2 regions of the Arthrobacter zhaoguopingii genome follow, and region 1 is predicted to be linked to the other one. Evidence: predicted binding sites of a transcription regulator. Region 1 holds the regulator's gene; the other holds the start of a gene.
What was found. Region 1 encodes LexA, which represses DNA repair genes until DNA is damaged. Its sites were predicted from a motif close to TCGAACANNTGTTCGA; they were not measured.
Positions count from the first base shown of each region.

Region 2: a site for LexA is predicted at 5,368-5,383, ahead of ruvA (Holliday junction branch migration protein RuvA). Genes of this name have one in related genera too.

Region 1 covers NZ_WIAE01000001.1:580,836-591,101, forward strand. The annotation lists gene GVV77_RS02600 (ATP-dependent DNA helicase) at 1-515, shown strand, start outside; gene GVV77_RS02605 (GGDEF domain-containing protein) at 573-1,718, opposite strand; gene lexA (transcriptional repressor LexA) at 1,918-2,613, opposite strand; gene GVV77_RS02615 (LysM peptidoglycan-binding domain-containing protein) at 2,996-3,418, shown strand; gene GVV77_RS02620 (histidinol-phosphate transaminase) at 3,494-4,588, shown strand; gene hisB (imidazoleglycerol-phosphate dehydratase HisB) at 4,681-5,298, shown strand; gene hisH (imidazole glycerol phosphate synthase subunit HisH) at 5,295-5,936, shown strand; gene GVV77_RS18090 (hypothetical protein) at 5,936-6,091, shown strand; gene priA (bifunctional 1-(5-phosphoribosyl)-5-((5-phosphoribosylamino)methylideneamino)imidazole-4-carboxamide isomerase/phosphoribosylanthranilate isomerase PriA) at 6,208-6,966, shown strand; gene GVV77_RS02640 (SseB family protein) at 6,963-7,802, shown strand; gene GVV77_RS02645 (MFS transporter) at 7,833-9,140, shown strand; gene GVV77_RS02650 (DUF1844 domain-containing protein) at 9,273-9,728, opposite strand; gene infC (translation initiation factor IF-3) at 10,076-10,266, shown strand, end outside.
Region 2 covers NZ_WIAE01000010.1:62,263-72,528, forward strand. The annotation lists gene GVV77_RS13485 (RelA/SpoT family protein) at 1-53, opposite strand, end outside; gene secF (protein translocase subunit SecF) at 164-1,162, opposite strand; gene secD (protein translocase subunit SecD) at 1,159-2,907, opposite strand; gene yajC (preprotein translocase subunit YajC) at 2,996-3,472, opposite strand; gene ruvB (Holliday junction branch migration DNA helicase RuvB) at 3,587-4,696, opposite strand; gene ruvA (Holliday junction branch migration protein RuvA) at 4,696-5,319, opposite strand; gene ruvC (crossover junction endodeoxyribonuclease RuvC) at 5,464-6,039, opposite strand; gene GVV77_RS13520 (YebC/PmpR family DNA-binding transcriptional regulator) at 6,073-6,831, opposite strand; gene pdxT (pyridoxal 5'-phosphate synthase glutaminase subunit PdxT) at 6,834-7,547, opposite strand; gene GVV77_RS13530 (Mur ligase family protein) at 7,632-8,903, shown strand; gene GVV77_RS13535 (type 1 glutamine amidotransferase) at 8,903-9,625, shown strand; gene GVV77_RS13540 (M3 family metallopeptidase) at 9,774-10,266, shown strand, end outside.

The sequences.
Region 1 (10,266 bases):
GAGCGCTCGGACTGTTTTCCTCGCGCCGGGCGGCGGAGGAAGCAGCCGAGGCGCTGCGGCCGCTCGTCGACTTCGAGATCCTGTGCCAGGGGGAGGCGTCGCTTCCCTCGCTCGTGCAGCAGTTCGCCGAGGAACCGGACACCTGCCTGTTCGGGACGATGTCCCTGTGGCAGGGAGTCGATGTGCCGGGGCAGTCATGCCGGCTCGTGGTGATCGACCGCATTCCCTTTCCCCGCCCCGACGATCCGCTGATGACTGCCCGCACCCGGGCGGTGGCGCGCGCCGGCGGGAACGGGTTCATGAGTGTGTCCGCCACGCACGCGGCCGTGCGGCTCGCCCAGGGGGCAGGGCGGCTGATCCGGGCCTCCGGCGACCGCGGTGTCGTCGCGGTCCTCGACTCGCGCCTTGCCACTGCGCGCTACGGGTCGTTCCTGCGCGCAGCCCTGCCGCCGTTCTGGCACACGACCGATCGAACGACAGTGCTGGGCATCCTCGAGCGGGTCGCCGCAGGGTAGGGCCCCGACGGAGGCACAAGGGGAGGCACAGAGGGGGAGGTACGGAGAAACCACCGGCTAGGCGGCTGCCCGGACCGCCCGGTTCCGGCCCTGCGACTTCGCGGCGTAGAGCGCGGCGTCGGCCGCGGCGATGACCGCCTCCAGCCCGCGGCCCGCTTCTCCGGCGTCGGCGATTCCGTAGCTGACGGTGGGCAGCGGGAATCCCTGCGCCGTCGGTGTTCCCTGCAGCGCACGGCTGATCTCCGCGCTGACCGCCTCGGCGCGCTCCCCATCGGCGCCGGTGAGCAGGATGATGAACTCCTCCCCGCCGTAGCGTCCCACGAGGTCGGTGGAGCGCACCGACCGCGCACACGCCTCGGCGAACGCCTGCAGCGCCGTGTCGCCCGCTGCATGGCCATAGGTGTCGTTGACCTGCTTGAAGCGGTCGAGGTCCGCAAGGATGAGCGCCCCCGGGATCCCGGCGGCGCTGAGGCGCTTCAGTTCTCGGTCCGCCCGGTCAAGGAAGGCTGAACGGTTGAGCAGCCCGGTCAGTCCGTCCCGTGCTGCCTTGTGCCGCAGGTCCCGGGTGACCTGGTCGTTGCTCAGGGCGGCCATGGTGAAGGAGACCACGACGAGGAGGGTCAGGGTGATCAGGGTGGTCACCGCCGACCCGAAGTAGGTGGTGAAGACGAACCCGTCGACTCCGTCAACGACAAACGCGATGCCGCGGCCAAGGTAGAAGAGCGAGAGGAACCCCGAGGCGACGGCGAGCGGCACCTGGGTGCGCACCCGGTGGGGCACGGGCCGCCACACCTCGCGGGCGGCGAGGCCGAACAGCAGGGACATCATCGCCAGGAACACCGGTCCGCCGGACCAGGCGTTGACTGCGGGGTTGTCCGCGGCCGAGGCGAGAGCCGTGAGCAGGGGCGGGGCGGCGAGCTGCGCCACCCGCGGTCGCCCGCGGTGGAGCGAACGGGCCGCCGCCCAGACGGCCGCGGCGCCGGCCACGAGCAGGGTGTTCCCCAGCGGGTTGGCCCAGACCTGGTGGGAGGTGCCGTCGAGGAGGAAGGCCGCGGACCCGGCAAGGAACAGGCCGATCGCCGCGCACCACCAGGCACTGTAGGCCGACCGGGTGCGGCGGAAGGTCACAAGATAGAACAGCACGAGCTGGATGAGCGCGACAACGCCGAAGGCGACCCTCAGGGTAGAGGTATCAAGCGGCATCCGGCGGACCTTCCCTTCCGTGCGACATGCCGCCAGTATTGCACCGGGCGCCGACTATTGCGGCCGAGCCCCGCCTCCGGCGCGGCCGGCACGACCGGTCACCAGATCCACAACCGACGCGGTCGGCCCGGCGGCACGACGCCCACGACCGATATAGCGGGCCCGCCGACACCGCCAACCCTGGCGGCGGACCGGGAGCCTACAGGGCGCGCATCACCGAGACCACCTTGCCCATGATGCTCGCATGGTCGCCCAGAATCGGTTCGTACCGGGTGTTCTGCGGAAGCAGCCAGGTGTGCCCGTCGCGCTGGCGGAAGGTCTTGACGGTGGCTTCGTCGTCGAGGAGCGCGGCGACGATCTCACCGTTCTGCGCGCTCTGCTGGCGCCGGACCACCACCCAGTCGCCGTCGCAGATGGCGGCGTCGATCATCGAGTCACCTGTTACCCGGAGCATGAACAGTTCGCCGTGGCCGACGAGCTGCCGCGGCAGGGGCATGACGTCCTCGACGACCTGGTCGGCCAGGATCGGACCACCTGCGGCAATCCGTCCGACCATTGGCACCATTGCGGTGTCCACAGCGCCGGAAAAGTCGGAGGCAGGGCCTGTCCCTGACCGGCCCTGCTCGGGTGCCGGGGCGTCCGCCAGGGTCAGCGGCAGCAGGATCTCCATGGCCCGCGGCCGCTTCGGGTCCCTGCGGATATATCCAAGCCGCTCCAGCTGGGACAGCTGGTGCGTGACACTCGAGAGGCTCGCGAGCCCCACCGTGTCCCCAATCTCGCGCATCGACGGGGGGTACCCGTTGGCGCCGATTGACCGTTGGATCGTCTCGAGGATCTTCATCTGCCGGGTGGTCAGACCCTTGGGGACGCTCCGGCCCCTTGGACGTCCGCGCATCGGCGTGCCGGTGGGAACTCCTGCGGCTGCCTCTCCTACCGGGACGGTCGGAACCGCCCGAGCCTCTTCCGCTGCCCGCTCTGCCACTGGTTTGTCCCTTCGCTGCGCCGCCACCTGCGCCGGACCCGTCGGCGGATCGTTTTGTCGGTGGCAGATGGTGTTGTCAGGTTGTCGCCGTCCGGTAGCGAAACCCCGGAGCCCGCGTCTTCCTCTGAACCCAACGGTAGGCGAGCGCGGAGGTGTTTTCAAACATATGTTCGAGCGAGTCTCGACAAAGATCGATAACAGATGCTAAGAATAAGCAGGGCGAAATAGAAGACATGTTCGAATTCAATGTTCGAACGGGTTGAACTTATTCGAAACTCCAGAAGAGGTACACGTCATGACCGCAACGCCAGGCTCGCTCAGTGCCACCGCAGGTTCCGCAATGGCGGGTGGTTTCCGGTCCCTTGGCCACACGGGCGACCGTCTTCCCAGTCAGCGGGATGCGGATCTGCCCCCACTGCGGCTGACGCGCCGCGGCCGGGTGCTGCTGGTCGGAGTGCCGCTGGTGCTGCTGGTGGCCGTCCTGGTGTTCCTTGCCGCCTCCACGACGGCGCCGGCCCGGGCCGGCAGCGACGCGGGCCAGCCGACCCAAACCATGGACGTCAATGTGGCACCGGGGGAGACCCTCTGGTCCCTGGCGGGCGAATTCGCCCCCGAGCGGGATCCGCGCGATGTGGTCTCGGAGATCGTCGAGCTCAATGGGCTGGGGTCATCGACGGTGCAGGCGGGCCAGGTCGTTGCGATTCCCGTCTCCCGGTAGCCTTCGCCCGCCTGTGGCGCCCGGTCGTCCCGCCTCAATTCCTCGCCCGGGCGGACTGTCGCTTAAGCTCGATGGGTGAGGAACCGCATTGAGTCCCTGTCCCGCCTTCCGCTGCGTGAGAACCTTGTGGGGCTATCTCCCTACGGTGCACCGCAGATTGACGTACCGATCCTGCTCAACGTCAATGAGAACACCCATGGGGTGCCCGCCGAGGTTCACCGGGCCATCGTGGACGCGGTGCAGGCAGCAGCCCTGGGCCTGAACCGTTATCCCGACCGCGAATTCACCGAACTGCGCGCAAACCTGGCCCGCTATCTCGGCGGGGGAGTCACCGCCGAGCACGTCTGGGCCGCCAACGGCTCCAACGAGGTGCTCCAGCAGATCCTGCAGGCCTTCGGGGGCCCGGGGCGCACCGCGATCGGCTTCCCACCCACCTATTCCATGTATCCGCTGCTGGCCAGCGCCACGGACACCCGCTATGTCACCGCCCCGCGGGACCCCTCGTTCCAGCTCGAGGCCGGCTATGTCGCCCGGGAGGTCGCCTCCTCGGGGGCCAACATCGTCTTCCTCTGCTCGCCGAACAATCCGACGGGGACGGCGCTGGGGCTCGACGTCGTTGAGGCCGCGTACGAGGCCGGCGCGGCGGCGCGAGCCATCATCATTGTCGACGAGGCCTACGCGGAGTTCTCCCACGCCGGAACACCCAGCGCAATCACCCTGCTTCCGGGCCGGGAGCGGCTCATCGTCTCGCGCACCATGAGCAAGGCCTTCGCGCTGGCCGGGGCCCGCCTGGGGTACCTCGCGGCGGCACCGGAGGTCGCCGACGCGCTCCGCCTGGTCCGCCTGCCGTACCACCTTTCGGCCATCACCCAGGCCGCCGCCAACGCCGCCCTGACCCACTCCGCGACCCTCCTGGCAAACGTCGAGGCGATCAAGGTCCAGCGCGACCGCATTGTCTCCGAGCTCACGGCGCTGGGCCTGAGCCCGGCCCCTTCCGATGCCAATTTCGTCCTGTTCGGCGGGCTGACGGACCCGCAGCGGGTCTGGCGGGGCCTGCTCGAGGCCGGGGTGCTGATCCGCGACGTCGGAATTCCCGGCCATCTGCGCGTGACGGCCGGTACCGAGAGCGAAACCACAGTGTTCCTTGAGTCACTGAAGCGCCTCCTTTGACCGGCGTCTCCTAGACTGGAGGGGAACGTGCGACGCCCCTCCACTTCCGGATGCAGGCAGCACCGACGCGAAGCCCCTAGCGAAGGACACCAATGACCGTGGAGATCTCCGCCGCCCGCACTGCGCGGATCGAGCGGACCACCAGCGAATCCAGCGTGTACCTCGAGGTCAATCTCGACGGCACGGGTACCTCGGATATCAGCACCTCCGTGCCGTTCTACGACCACATGCTCACGGCCCTCGCGAAGCATTCCCTGATCGACCTGACGGTGAAGGCCACGGGCGATACGCACATCGACGTCCACCACACCGTCGAAGACACAGCGATCGCCTTCGGGGAGGCCCTCCGCGAGGCGCTCGGCACGAAGGCCGGCATCCGGCGCTTCGGCGAGGCGACCGTTCCCCTCGACGAGGCCCTTGCCAATGCAGTGGTCGACATCTCCGGGCGCCCCTTCCTCGTTCATGGCGGCGAGCCGGCGGGCCAGGAGTACCACCTCATCGGAGGACACTTCACCGGATCGCTGACCCGCCACGTCTTCGAAGCCATCGCGCTGCACGCGGGAATCTGTCTGCACCTCAACGTGCTCGCCGGCCGCGACCCCCACCACATCGTCGAGGCGCAGTTCAAGGCCTTTGCGCGGGCACTCCGAGCCGCCGTGGAGTCCGACCCTCGGGTCGAAGGCATCCCGTCGACGAAGGGGGCGTTGTGAGCGCGCCGAAGGTGACGGTGCTCGACTACGGGTCGGGCAACGTCCGCTCCGTGGTGCGGGCCCTTGAGCACGTCGGTGCCGAGGTCACCCTCAGCGCCAAGTCGCAGGACGTCCTCAACGCCGACGGGCTCGTGGTGCCCGGCGTGGGCGCCTTCGCGGCCGTCATGAAGGGACTGAAGGACGTCGATGCGCTGCGCCTGATCGGACGCCGTGTAGCCGGGGGCCGTCCCGTCCTTGGCATCTGCGTGGGCCTGCAGATCCTCTTCGACGAAGGGGTCGAGCACGGCGTGCGCACCGCCGGGATGGGGGAGTGGCCCGGCAAGGTGGAGCGACTCCAGGCCGACGTTGTGCCCCACATGGGATGGAACACGGTCAGTCCGCCCGAGGACTCGGTGCTGTTCGACGGCATCGAGGACGAGCGGTTCTACTTCGTCCACTCCTACGGAGTGCAGCACTGGGACTTCGACGTCAGCCAGCCCATGATGAAGCCGCCCCAGGTGACGTGGTCCGACCACGGCGGGCGGTTCATCGCCGCCGTCGAGAACGGGCCGCTCTCTGCCACCCAGTTCCACCCGGAAAAATCAGGCGACGCCGGAGCCCAGCTGCTGCGCAACTGGACCGGCAGGCTGGGAACATAATGATCAGCGTTCTCCTGATGGGGGTTGCCGGCCTGCTGATCGGCGGGGCGTTGTCCTTCCGCTCGCAGGGCTTCCCCAAGGCGCTGATCATCAGTTTCTGGATCCTCGCCGGCATGGCCCTGGTAGGGGCGTACCTCTTCACCCTTGACGCCTAGGCAAGCGCAGCACGCCCGCCCCGCACCAACGCCAGCCCCGCACCCCAGCGTGCACCTCCGCCAGCTGTGCACCCATTCCCGCGGCCCCTCCCGGCCACGTCGACCGAAAGAAGCGCATGAGCCCGTTCACCGACTCTCCCAACCTGGAACTCCTCCCCGCCGTGGACGTCGCCGACGGCCAGGCCGTCCGCCTCGTCCAGGGGGCCGCCGGCAGCGAAACCAGCTACGGCGACCCCGTCGACGCGGCGCTGGCCTGGCAGGAGGACGGCGCGGAGTGGGTCCACCTCGTCGACCTCGATGCCGCGTTCGGCCGCGGGTCGAACCGCCCGCTCCTCGAAAGGGTCGTCCGGAAGCTCGACATCAAGGTCGAGCTCTCCGGCGGGATCCGCGACGACGAATCACTCGACGCCGCCCTCTCCCTCGGGGCCACCCGGGTGAACCTGGGAACGGCAGCCCTCGAGAACCCCGAGTGGACCGCCAGCGCCATCGCCCGCTACGGCGACGCGATCGCCGTCGGCCTCGACGTCCGCGGCACCACCCTGGCCGCCCGGGGATGGACCCAGGAGGGCGGGGACCTGTGGGAGGTGCTGCAGCGGCTCGAGGACGCAGGATGCGCCCGTTACGTTGTCACCGACGTCACCAAGGACGGCACCCTGCAGGGGCCGAACCTCGAACTGCTGAAGCAGGTGATCGAGCGCACCAGTCGGCCCGTGGTGGCCTCCGGTGGCATCTCGAACCTCGATGACCTCGCGGCACTGCGCCAGCTGGTGCCCAGCGGCCTCGAAGGAGCGATCGTCGGCAAGGCCCTCTACGCCGGGGCGTTCACGCTTCCTCAGGCGCTGGACGTGGCCGGCCACCCGGCACCTCGGGAATGAGCAGGGAGCTCCCGGCGCACATCGCCGCCGCGCTGGCGGGAAACACCACGGACTCGGCGGGACGGCCCTGGGCCGGACGGGACCTCTCCGGTGACGGGAACCCCCTCCATAACTTCGACGACGACGACGGACAGGCCGACCCCGGCTACTCGTCCGCCGTCCGGGCCCTGATCGAGGGAGCCGGCGGCGAGGAGCAGGTGATCCAGGCGCTGGCATCGGCGCGGGTCTTCATCCCCATCGTGGCCCAGCTCGCCGCCGCCGGTGAGGGCCTCGATGGGGTCGAGGCCGACAAGGAAGCCGACATGGCCCTGGTGACCCTGCGTGCGCCCGACGGGCGGGCGGCGCTGCCGGTGTTCACCTCGGCGGACCGGCTCGCGGCCTGGCACTCCGACGCCCGTCCTGTGGCCGCCTACGCGGCGCGGGCGGCCCTGGCCGGTGTGGCGGAGAAGGCCGAACTGCTGGTCGTCGACCCGGGAGCCGACTTCACGTTCGTGGTGCGCCGTCCGGCGGTGTGGGCGCTGGCCCAGCAGGAGCCGTGGACGCCGTGCTACCGCGACCCCGGCCTCCGCGGGTTCGTCGCGCCGATCACCGCCGGCGAGGAGGCAATCCTCGACGTCGTCCTCGAGCCAGGCTCCGGGGTGGCCGCCCGGACGGCTGGCGGTAGGCTGGTTTCCGGCGGCGGAGCCGGACCGGAACTGAAGATGAGTATCCGGCTGCAGCCCGGGCTCAGCCCCACCGCCGTCCGGGACCTTACCGAGCGCCTGCGCGCCTCGCTCCAGGCCCGCAGGGAGTTCGTCGAACGGGTCGACTCCCTGGAGATCCGAATAACCCGCTGACCGCGAAGGATCAGCAAGAGAGATGCTGCCGTGAACTTTGCCGTGTACCTGGAACTGCTGCGCATCGTTCCCGTCCGGAGGCTTTTGCTCGTGGGCATGGTCGCCCGGTTCCCCCACTCCGCCGCGGGGGTCCTTCTTACCCTTCACGTCGTCCAGACCCTCGACCGCGGCTACGCCGCCGCCGGGACCGTGGCCGCGCTGGTGACGATCGGCATCGCCGTAGGCGCGCCCTGGCGGGGCCGGCGGGTCGACAGCGTCGGCCTGCGCCGGGCGTTGATCCCCTCGGTCATCGCCGAGGCCGTCATCTGGTCGATCGCCCCGCGGCTGCCGTACGAGTGGCTCCTGCTCGCGGCACTGGTGGGCGGGCTGTTCACCCTCCCGGCCTTTTCCGTGGTGCGCCAATCCCTTGGCGTGCTGGTCGAGGGGCACTCCCGCCGCACGGCCTTCACCCTTGACGCCATCTCCACCGAGACGATCTTCATGGTGGGCCCGGCCGTTGGCATCGTGCTCGCGACCCAGGTGTCGACGGTGCTCGGCCTCACCCTGGTGGGTTTCGCCACCGCCGCGGCGGGCATCCTGCTGATGATCTACAACCCGCCCACCCGCACCGGGCAGCCCGGGGCGCTTCCCGCGCCAAGCGACGCGGAGGACTCGGCGATGGCCGTCGAATCCGTGGTGGCCGCCGCCCCCGCCCGGGTCAACGAGGCGTCGGCGGAACTGATGCCGCGCGCGGCGGTGCCGGTGCTGCGGCGGGTGGGCGGCCGGGTCGGTTCCCGGTTCGCCTGGGTCACCATTCCGCTGGCCGTCGTCATGGCCGTCGCCGCCGGGGCGGGCCTCGCGCTCTCCGGGACCGAGGTCGGCATCATCGCCACCCTGGAGCACACCGGCCGGGAGGAGCAGCTCGGCCTGGTCTTCGCCGCCTGGTGCGCCGCCTCGATCGTCGGGGGACTGCTCTACGGCGCCCTGCACAAGCCGATCTCGCCCCTGGTGCTCCTGCTCGGCATGGGGGTGCTGACCATTCCGATGGCCTTCGCCACGGACACCCTTTCCCTGAGCCTGCTCTCCATCGCCCCTGGCCTGCTCTGCGCACCGGTACTCTCCGCCGCTTCCGAAAAGGTCGCCGACCTCGTACCGGAGAAGCGCAGGGGGGAGGCAATGGGCTGGTACGGCTCGGCTCTGACCTCCGGCGTCGCCGTCGGAGCTCCGCTCGCCGGGTTGCTGATCGACACGGCGGGACCGTGGGGAGGCTTCGCCGCCGTGGGCGGTGCCGCGGCGCTGATCGGCAGCGCAGGGCTCGCCGCCCAGCAGGTCCGGCGCCGCCGGGCTCCCGTCGCCTGAAATCCGTTCCCGCGCGCCCGTCGGAGAGCCGGTCCCGCATGCCGGGCGGTTGACCGCGGTCCTTAAGCGCAGCGGCGGCCGGCCCGTTGGAGGCCGGCCGCCGTCGGATCGGCGCCGAGTGGTTCCGCGGTGCTAGTTCACGGGGCCCGTGAACTTCTCGCCCGGACCCTTGCCCGGAGCATCGGGGATTACCGACGCCTCCCGGAAGGCCAGCTGCAGCGAGCGCAGGCCGTCGCGCAACGGGCCGGCATGTTGGCTGCCGATCTCCGGGGCGGCGGCCGTGACGAACCCGGCGAGGGCGGTGATCAGCTTCCGGGCTTCGTCGAGGTCTTTGAGCTCCTCCGCGTCGTCGCCGGCGGCCAGCCCGCACTTAACGGCGGCGGCGCTCATCAGGTGGACGGCCGAGGTGGTGATGACCTCCACGGCGGCCACCTCTGCGATGTCGCGCATGTGCTGCTGGACCGACTCCTCGGAGCCGTGCTCCGGGCCCGCCTCCTCCGCGAAGCTGCGGCGGGTCGGAGAGGGGTCGGAGGCGGAGGCCGGGGCCCCGTGCCCGGTTTCGGCGGGATTGCTGTTCGGAGTGCTCATACTGGTAAGCTTGTCACAGACCAACTGAACGTCGTTACTCCCAGCGCCCCCTGCGGGTATGGGAAATGACACGTTCAGGATGCAAGCGGAGTCCTCTCCCACCCGCGATTGCCTGGTGCTTCCTTGGGAAGTGCTTCAGGCAGCCGGGTCCAGGTCGGTGCAGCAGGCGCAACCGCGCCTGAGCACACGCCGGTATCTGCCGGACGTGTACGCACTGATACCCGAGGCCTTCGATTGCGCATGCGATTGGAGGCCTTCTCCATGTGCAGGCGGTCTCCCGGGTTTTCAACAATCAGGAGCTACACATTAGCGAGCCAAGAATCAATGATCGTATCCGCGTCTCCGAGGTGCGGTTGGTTGGGCCTGCCGGCGAACAGGTAGGAATTGTCCGTATCGAGGACGCACTTCGACTTGCCGCCGAGTCCGACCTGGATCTTGTTGAGGTTGCACCGCAGGCCAAGCCTCCGGTTGCGAAGCTGATGGATTTTGGCAAGTACAAGTACGAAGCCGCGGTCAAGGCGCGTGAGGCGCGGAAGAA
Region 2 (10,266 bases), on a different contig from region 1:
GGTGGTGTCCGGCCGGTGGTGGACCGCTCTGCGGGTGTTACCGCTTCAGCCATTTCAGCCCTTATCCTCAGCGCTTCGGCTACCTCTCATGCCCTTCGGGAGTGCACACCGTTAAGTCTAGCGGTGCCGGCGGCGCACGAGCTGCACCGCCGGCACCTCCGGATCAGGCGTTTGCGGCCTCGAGGGCCCGCCGCTGCCGGACTGTCTTTTCCTGCTCCTTGATCTCCGGCTCATTCAGCCGCAGCCACGCGTACATCGGCGCGGCGATGAAGATGGTGCTCAGGGTGCCCAGGATGATGCCGATGAACAGCGCCAGGGACAGGTCCCGAAGCGTTCCGGCGCCGAGGAGGTAGGCGCCGATGAACAGGATGGAGGCGACCGGCAGCACGGCCACGACCGAGGTGTTGATGGAGCGCACCAGCGTCTGGTTGACCGCGAGGTTCACCTGCTCGGCGAAGGTGCGCTTGGAGGTCACGGAGAGCTCCGCGGTGTTCTCCCGGATCTTGTCGAACACCACCACCGTGTCGTACAGGGCGTAGCTGAGGATCGTGAGGAAGCCGATGATCGCCGAGGGGGTCACCTCGAAGTCGCTGAGCGAGTACAGGCCGGCGGTCACGACCATGACGACCACCAGGGCGCTCATGGCGGCCAGCGACATCTTCCAGGTGCGGAAGTACAGGGCCATGAGCACCGCGGCCAGCAGGACGAACACCACCAGGCCGATCAGCGCCTGCCGGCTGACGTCCTCGCCCCAGGTGGGCCCGACGAAGCTCGAGGTCACCTGTTCGGGCCCCACGCCGTACGCTTCCACGAGGTTGTCCCGCACGCTCAGCGTCTGGTCGTCGCTGAGCCGCTCGGTCTGGACACGGATGGTCTCGGCCGCGATGTTGGTGACCCGCGGGACGGCCCCGGGTACGACGTCGGTGACCGCCTGCTCCCCCACCGCAATGTCGGTGTTTTCGGTATCGGAGACGGTGAACTCGGAGCCGCCGCGGAAGTCGATGCCCAGGTTGAACCCACCCTTGACCACCGGGATGATCAGGGAGAGGAGCACGGCGGCTGCGGCGATGATGAACCAGAGCTTCCGCTTGGCCACGAAGGGGTAGGACCGCTTGCCGGAATAGAGCTCGTTACCGAAGTCGGCGAAGCTGCTGCGCTTCATCGGTTTTCTTCTTTCTCTTCGGCGGGGCCGCGTCCGGCCAATGCCTTCTGCTGCTCCGCGATGCGACGCTCGGCAATGGTCATGCGGCGTTCCGCCTCGCCGGCGGCCGCCTTGTTCTTCGTCTTGGCTGCCACGGCCGGCCGGGCGGCCGTCTCGGCGGGGCTGCGGAAGCGTCCGGCTCCGCGGTAGAGCGACGCCACGCCCAGCCGTTCCGGGTCCAGCCCGGACCACTTGTGGCCCTCCCCGAAGAACCGGGTCCGTGCCAGCAGGCGCAGGACCGGGTGGGTGAACAGGAAGACGACGATGAGGTCCGCGATGGCCGTGAGGCCCAGGGTGAAGGCGAAGCCGCGGACGTTGCCAACGGCCACGAAGTAGAGGACAAGGGCGGCGAGGAGGTTGACCGCCTTGGAGGCGAGCACCGTCCGCTTCGCGCGGCGCCACCCGTTCTCCACGGCGGAGATCATGCCCCTGCCCTCACGCAGTTCGTCGCGGATCCGCTCGAAGTACACGATGAAGGAGTCGGCGGTCTGTCCGATGGCCACGATCAGGCCCGCCACACCCGCCAGCGACAGCCGATAGTTCTCGGTCCAGCCCAGGATCGCGATGGCCAGGTAGGTCAGCACGCCGGCCACGACGAGCGAGGCGATGGTGACCAGGCCGAGCATACGGTACTGGAACATCGAGTAAACGGCCACGAGCACCAGGCCGATCAGGCCCGCGATAAGGCCAAGGCGCAGCTGGTCGGCGCCGAGGGTCGCGGAGATCTGCTGCTCGCTCTGGATCTCGAAACTGATCGGCAGGGCGCCGTACTTCAGCTGCTCGGCGAGGGTGGCGGCCGATTCCTCGGTGAAGCTGCCGCTGATGCTCGGGTTGCCGTCTGGGATCACGGCGTTCGTCGTCGGGGCGGAGACGATCCGGCCGTCGAGGACGATGGCGAACTGGTTGCGCGGGTCGCCCTGGCCGATTGCGAAGAGCCGCTCGGTGACGTCACGGAAGACCTTCGTGGCGTCGTCGTTGAAGTCGATGTTGACGACCCAGCTGTTGAGGGACTGTCCCTGCTGGCCACGGGCGAGCCCGTGGGTCGCGCCGTCGATGTCGGTGCCGGGCACCTCGACTGGCCCCAGGATGTACTTGCCCTGGGTTTCGGGCTCGCAGGCGACCATCGGCTGGTCGGCGGGGGCCGGTTCGGTCCTCGGCTCAAGCGCGGCGGGGTCGAGGCAGTCAAGGGTCTCGAACGCGGTGAAGATCTCCGGGGTGATCCAGTTGGGGTCGCTGGCGTTGGTGGGCTCGGCCGTGGGCTTGGGCAGCTGGTCGGCGGGCGTGGGGGTCTCCGCGGCGGGCGCCTGGCCCGGTCCGCCCGCGAGCACGGGGCGGAATTCAAGCTGCGCCGAGGCCCGGATCAGCTCACGGGTCTCGGAGTCGGGGGTCCCCGGGAGGGAGACGATGACGTTCCGGCCGGACTGGGTGGAGATCTCGGCTTCGGCCACGCCGCTGCCGTCGACCCGCTGGCGGATGATCTCCACGGCCTGGTTCAGCTGTTCGGGGCTGATCTCGGAGCCGCCGCCCTGGAGCTTGGGCGAGAGGATCAGCTGCGTGCCGCCCTCGAGGTCGAGGGCGAGCTTCGGGGTCCAGCTTGCGTTGCTCCAGACGGAGCCGGCGCCCAGCAGCGCGGCGAGCAGAGCAAGAAGTACGCCCAGCCAGACGAGGGTTCGTTTGGCTGCCGTGCCGGGGCCGGTACGTGGCATTGTCGATTGTCCTTAGGAGTGGAGCGCGGTGTCCGCGCCGTGCCGGTGGGACCCGGCCGCCGGGACTGCCCGGGGCCGGGGCCGCGTGCTAGTTGTCGTTGTTCCTGTTGTTCTCGCGGTTGAGGCGCGCCACGGTTTCCTCGGGGGTTTCAGCGGCGGTGCTTCCTCCGGTGCCGGCGGCCCCGGTGGTGGCGATGGTGTCCGGCGCGGCAACCGAGGGCTCGTCAGCGAGGTCCTCTGCCGGCTCCTGCCGGACGACCTTGCTCAGGGCCTGGGTGTGCACGGTGGCCGTGTTGCCCGGGGAGAGTTCGATGACGGCCTTGTTGTTCTCCTGGTCGATCGACACGATGGTCCCGAAGAGACCGAACTGGGTCATCACCTCGGTGCCGGGCTCCATCTGCGAACGCATCTCGGTGACCTGCTGCTTGGCCTTGCGCTGCCGGCGGAACATGGAGAAGATCAGAAACGCCAGCGCGAGCGGCAGGATCAGGTTGAAGATGTCGAACGAAGAACCGGCGGCATCGCCGGCTTCCGTGGCGGTCGAAGCTACTACGTTTGCGAACACAGAAAAGTTCCGTTCCTATAACTGGGGTCGGCACAGCCGGCGCAGATTCAGCCGGCTCACGCCGCGTGTCCTCCCAGTGTAAAGGGAAACCGGCCCCCGGCCGGTCAGGCGGGGTCAGGTCATCCAGTCCCCGGCCGGGTCCTCGCCGGAAACCTCCTCCTCCTGCGCGGCGGTGAAGAGGTCCTCGGGCATCGCTGCGGCCACCGAGGGCGGCATCACCAGCCCGAGGTGGTGCCAGGCCGCGGCGGTGGCGATCCTGCCGCGCGGGGTGCGCCCGAGCATGCCCTCGCGCACCAGGTACGGCTCGGCGACCGTTTCGACGGTCTCCGGTTCCTCCCCGACGGCGATGGCGAGCGTCGACAGGCCCACCGGTCCGCCGTTGAACTTGGTGATCAGGGCGGTCAGCACGGAGCGGTCGAGCCGGTCCAGGCCCTTCTCGTCAACCTCGTACATGTCCAGGGCCGCCCCGGCGCTGCCGGCGTCGATCAGGTCGATGCCGTGGACGAGCGCCCAGTCGCGCACCCGGCGCAGCAGGCGGTTCGCGATGCGCGGGGTGCCCCGGGAGCGGCCGGCGATCTCGGCGAAGGCGGCCGAGTTGACCTTCATGTCCATGAGCATGGCCGAGCGGCGCAGCACCAGTTCGAGCTCGTCGGTGGAGTAGAACTCGAGGTGGCCGGTGAAGCCGAAGCGGTCGCGCAGCGGCCCGGGCAGCAGCCCGGCCCGGGTGGTGGCGCCGACGAGGGTGAAGGGGGGAAGGTCGAGCGGGATGGCCGTCGCGCCGGGGCCCTTGCCGACGACGATGTCGACGCGGAAGTCCTCCATCGCCATGTAGAGCATTTCCTCCGCCGGGCGGGACATGCGGTGGATTTCGTCGAGGAACAGCACCTCGCCCTCGGTGAGCGAGGAAAGGATCGCGGCGAGGTCACCGGCGTGCTGGATCGCCGGGCCCGAGGAGATGCGCAGCGGCGCGTTCATTTCGGCGGCGATGATCATGGCGAGCGTGGTCTTGCCCAGCCCGGGCGGGCCGGAGAGCAGCACGTGGTCGGCGCTGCGCCCCCGGAGCCGGGAGGCCTCGAGCACGAGGGACAGCTGCCGGCGCACGCGTTTCTGGCCGACGAAGTCGTCGAGGTTCTTCGGCCGGAGCGCAGCCTCGACAGCGCGGTCCTCGGGGTCGGATCCGGCCGCGACCAGCGGGGCGTCGCCGGGCTGCTGGGCGGTGGCCATCAGAGGCTTTTCGCCCGGGCCGAGCTCCGCGCGCCGTCGGAGCCGAGCCGGCGGAGGGTGAGCTTGAGGATCTGGGCGACGTCGCCGGTGGCCGCGACCTCTGGCGCCTCGGCGGTGGCGGCGTCGATGGCGGCCCCGGCGTCCTTCTCGGACCAGCCAAGGCCGATCATGGCGGTGAGCACCTGGCCCTGCCAGGTGTTCTTCGGCACGCCGGGCGCTTCGAGGGGCACCAGCTTGCCGGCGAGTTCGAGGACGATCCTGCGCGCCCCTTTGGGCCCGATGCCGGGCACCTTGCTGAAGGCCTTGTCGTCCCCGGAGGATGCGGCGATGCGGATGGCTTCGGGTGTGTGCACGGCGAGCACGGCCAGAGCGAGCCGCGGGCCGACGCCGCTGATGGCCAGCAGCGTGTCGAAGACCTCCCGCTGCTCGGCGTCCTCGAAGCCGAAGAGGGTCATCGAGTCCTCGCGTACGACCATCGTGGTGAAGACCTGGGCCTCGCCGCCCACCCGGAGCGTGGCGAGGGTCTGCGGCGTCGCCTGCACCTGCATGCCGAAACCGTGAACGTCGAGCACGGCGGACTGCAGGCCCACGGAGGCCACCGTGCCGCGGAGGGAACTGATCATGTCGGGGAGCTCCAGAGAGGTGTTGGGATCGATCGCCCGAACCAGCGTCCGAACATACTTTCTATTACGTTACCGGTCCGGGGCCCCGGGCGTGCAACGCCACACCGGGCCGTCCGTGGGCCGGCGGTTCCTCCGCAGTGCCAGTCAGGGACGCCGGGCCCTCGCCTCGGCCTCGGCCCACATGCGCTGGGCAGGCGTGGCGGCTCCCGCACCGGCGGCGGCGGCCGCACCCTGCAGGCCCACCCCCCTGCGCCAGGCGTGGGTGATGGCCAGGGCCAGGGCGTCGGCCGCGTCGGCCGGCCGCGGCGGGGCGTCGAGCCGCAGGATCTTGGTGACCATTTTGGTGACGGCCACCTTGTCGGACTGCCCGTTGCCGGTCACCGCGGCCTTGACCTCGGTGGGGGTGTGCAGTGCAACGGGGATTCCACGCCGGGCCGCGGCTGCGATGACCACTCCGGAGGCCTGGGCGGTTCCCATCACGGTGCTGACATTGAGCTGGCTGAAGACCCGTTCGACGGCCAGCACATGAGGGGAGTGAAGGTCGAGCCACTCATCGACGGCCTCGGCGATGACCAGAAGCCGCTGGTCGAGGCTGCGTCCGGCCTCCGTGCCGACCACGCCCACGGCGACCAGCGTCGAGTGCCGGTTCGGTTCGACGTCGACGACGGCCAGTCCGCACCGGGTCAGCCCGGGGTCGATGCCCATAACGCGGATCGTCACGGCGCCTCCTCCCCGAGGCCTTCCCGGCGGCTGCTAATCGTCGGTCTCGAGTTCGGCGAGGACCTCTTCGGAGAGGTCGGCGTTGGAATAGACGTTCTGCACGTCGTCGAGCTCTTCGAGGGCGTCAACGAGCTTGAGGAACTTCTTCGCGCCGTCGACGTCGAGCTGGACCTGCATTGAGGGGACGAATTCAGCCTCGTCCGTGTCGTATTCGATGCCGTTCTCCTCAAGCGCGGCCACTACGGCCCGCAGGTCCTGGGGTTCGGAGACCACCTCGAAGGTGTCGGCGGACTCCTTGACCTCCTCGGCGCCGGCATCGAGGACCGCCATCAGGACATCGTCCTCGGACAGGCCGTTCTTGGGCAGGGTGACGACGCCCTTGCGGGTGAACAGGTAGGCGACCGACCCCGGGTCGGCGACGCTGCCGCCGTTGCGGGTGATGCCGAGGCGCACCTCGGACGCGGCCCGGTTCTTGTTGTCGGTGAGGCACTCGATGAGCAGGGCCGAGCCCTGGGGACCGCGCGCCTCGTACATGATCGTCTGGTAGTCGACGGCGTCGCCGAGGAGCCCGGCGCCGCGCTTGACCGCGCGGTTGATGTTGTCGATGGGGACCGAGGTCTTCTTCGCCTTGGACACCGCGAGCTCAAGGCCCGGGTTGCCGGCGAGGTCCGCGCCCCCGGCCCGCGCCGCCACCTCGATGTTCTTGATCAGCTTGGCGAAGGACTTCGCGCGCTTGGCGTCGATCGCGGCCTTCTTATGTTTGGTTGTAGCCCATTTAGAGTGCCCCGACATGCCTACGCTTCTCCTCTGATCATTCGAATAAACAACTCGTGGACCCGCCGCTCGCCGGTGACTTCCGGGTGGAAACTCGTCGCGAGCAGGTTGCCCGACCGCACTGCCACAATTCTAGCGACCGTCCCGGACTTATCCGGGCCGCCGTCGCCGGACCCGCCGGGCGGGGGCGTCGCGGGCGCCGCCACCTCGGCGAGGACCTCCACCGAGGGCCCGACCTTCTCCACCCAGGGGGCGCGGATGAACACGGCCCGCACCGGGTCGTCTCCGCCGGCGCCGGCGGTGTCGGCGAGCCCGGTGAAGGCGAGGTCGGTCTCGAAGGATTCGCGCTGGCGGCCGAAGGCATTGCGCCGCACCACGATGTCGAGCCCGCCCAGGGTCTGCTGCGGGTTGCCCTGGCGGTCGGTGGAGGGGTCGGCGATGACGTCGGCGAGCATAATCATGCCGGCGCAGGAACCGTAGGCCGGCAGCCCGCCCAGGATCCGCGCGCGCAGCGGTTCCGCGAGGTCGAAGGCCCGGGTGAGCTTGTCGATCGTCGTGGATTCGCCGCCGGGAAGAATGATGCCGTCGATCCCCTCCAGCTCGGAGGGCCGCCGGACGGCGGTGGCGGTACCGCCGAGCGACTCGATGGTTCGGATGTGTTCGCGCACGTCCCCCTGGACGGCCAGCACGCCGATGCGCACGCCTGAGGAGGGCGAAGGTGAGGAAGAGGCCATGGTCCAATTCTAGGTTGTCCCATTCCGCGCCGGGCGCGGGCCCACTGACCGGTTCCCTCCGGTGCTTGCGCTAGGTTTAAAGGCATGAATTCCCTGAGCGTGCTGGTTGGAAAAGCGGTGCGCCGCGCCTCGAGGCTGCGCGGCGGCGGGTCCGCACTGCCGGGCCTTGTGGTGGAACGCCTTGACCCGGGTTTCATGGGACGGGCCCTGTCCACCCTTGAGCACGGCGTGATGGTGGTCAGCGGCACCAACGGAAAGACCACCACCACCAAGATGGTCGTTGAGCTGCTCGAGGGGCAGGGCCTGAAGGTCTTCACGAACCGCACCGGCAGCAACTTCACCCGGGGCGTCGCTGCGGCCCTGCTGGGCGAGGTGGACTGGCGCGGACGCCTGAATGCCGACATCGCCGTCCTTGAACTCGACGAGGCCCACGCCGTGCACTTCGTGAACCTTGTCCGCCCGAAGTACTCCCTGCTGCTGAACGTCCTGAGGGACCAGCTCGACCGGTTCGGTGAGATCGACGCGACCACCCGCCTGCTGGGCAAGATCGCCGCCGCCACCACCGGCACTGTGATCCTCAACCGCGAGGACCCGCGCGTGGCCGGCCTCGCGCCGACGGTGCAGGACGCCGGCGTGGTCTACTTCGGCCTCGACCCCTCGCTGCGGAGCACCTTCCCGAATGACGACGAACTCCGCGGCGCCACCGGCGTTCCGGCGCCCTCCGACCTCCCTGCCGACGTCGTGCTGGAGCAGGTCGAAGGCAACGGCGCGGTGTTCGGCGTCGGCGGGACATCGGTGCCGGCCGACCTGCGCCTGCGCGGGGTCTACAACATCTTCAATGCGGCCGCTGCCCTGGCCGCGGCCCGCACCGTGCTTGGCGGGGCTGCCGACCAGGATGCCCTGTTCGCCTCGCTGTCGGCCGTCGAACCGGCCTTTGGGCGCGGCGAGAGCGTCACCGTTGACGGCCAGCCCCTCGAACTGGTGCTCGTGAAGAACCCCAGCGGCTTCCGGCTCGGACTGAAGTCCTTCGATCCGGCCGGCACTGCCACGATGATCGCGATCAACGACAACTACGCCGACGGCCGCGACATGTCGTGGCTGTGGGACGTTGACTTCGACTCGCTGCGCGCCGCGGGCGTCGACCACGTCACCGGGGTGCGCGCCTACGACATGGCGCTGCGTCTGAAATACGACGACGTCGAGGTCCGCGGCATCGAGCCCGAGATCCCGGCGGCGCTCAAGGCGTTCATCGCCGCCAGCCCCGGGCAGCCCAAGCGCATCTTCTGCACTTACACGGCGATGCTCGCCGTGCGGCGCGAACTCGCCAAAATCACGACCGTCGAGGTGGTTTCCTGATGTCCAAGGGCACGATTTCCATCCTGCAGCTGTACCCCCGGGAGATGAACATCTACGGCGACTGGGGCAACGTCCTGGTGCTCAAGCAGCGCCTGGCCTGGCACGGGTACGACGCCGTCATCTCCGAACACAACGCAGGAGACAGCTTCCCCGACGACGCCGACCTGATCATCGGCGGCGGCGGCCAGGACAGCGGGCAGCTGGTGATCCAGCAGGACCTGCAGGCCATCGGGCCCCGCCTGCGTGGGTTGGCCGAGGATGGACAGCCCATGCTCGCCATCTGCGGGCTCTACCAGCTGTTCGGCAGGTTCTTTAAGACCGTGGACGGCACGGTGATCCCGGGCATCGGGGTGCTTGACCTTGAGACCCACGGTGGAAAGGAGCGCCTCATCGGCAACGTCGTCGCCACCAGCGGGGAGTTCGGCGAGATCCACGGGTACGAAAACCACAGCGGGCAGACCTTCCTGGGCGCCGGAGTGACGCCGCTGGCCACCGTCACCAAGGGCGAGGGCAACAACGCCCGGGACAACCACGAGGGCGCGCGCCGCCACAACGTGGTGGCAAGCTACCTCCACGGTTCGCTGCTCCCGAAGAACCCGGCGATCGCGGACTTCCTCATCCGGACCGCGGTCGAGCGGAAGTACGGGATCTTCGAGCCGGGCGAGGTCGACGACACCCTCGCCGACCTCGCCCGGCGCCACGCGGGCAGCCGCCCGCGCTGACCTCGGTCCGCACTGACCTTCGTGCCGGCCCCGCCCGATAGTTCAGCGGGCTGGTCCGGGCTGGTCATCCGGTCCTGAACCGGCCGGTACGGGCCCCGGAGGGGAACCAGTTCCCCGCCGGTGGCGCGGCATGCAAAAGTTAAGGCTTATGAGCAACCCCTTCTTCGAGCCGAGCACGCTCCCCTACCAGCTGCCGCCCTTCGACCGCATCGAGGACGGCCACTACCTGCCGGCCTTCGAGGCGGGATTCGCGGAGCAGCTTGCCGAGATCGGGGCCATTACCGCCAGCCCGGAACCCGCGGATTTCGAGAACACCATCACCGCCCTTGAGCGTTCGGGGCAGGTCCTGCAGCGGGTGGCCGCCGCTTTCCATAACCGTTCCTCGGCCGACTCCACGGCCGCCATCCAGGACATTGAGACGCGCATCGCGCCGCGCCTTGCCGAGCACCAGGACAATATCCACCTCAACCGGGCCCTCTTCGAGCGCCTCAAGGCGGTCCCGGCGGACGGCCTCGACGCCGAACCGGCCCGGTTGCTGGCCGAGTACCTTCGGCGGTTCACGGCCGCGGGCGCCGAACTCGACGACGCCGCCCAGGCCCGGCTGCGGGCGCTCAACGCAGAGCTGTCCGAACTCTCGACCG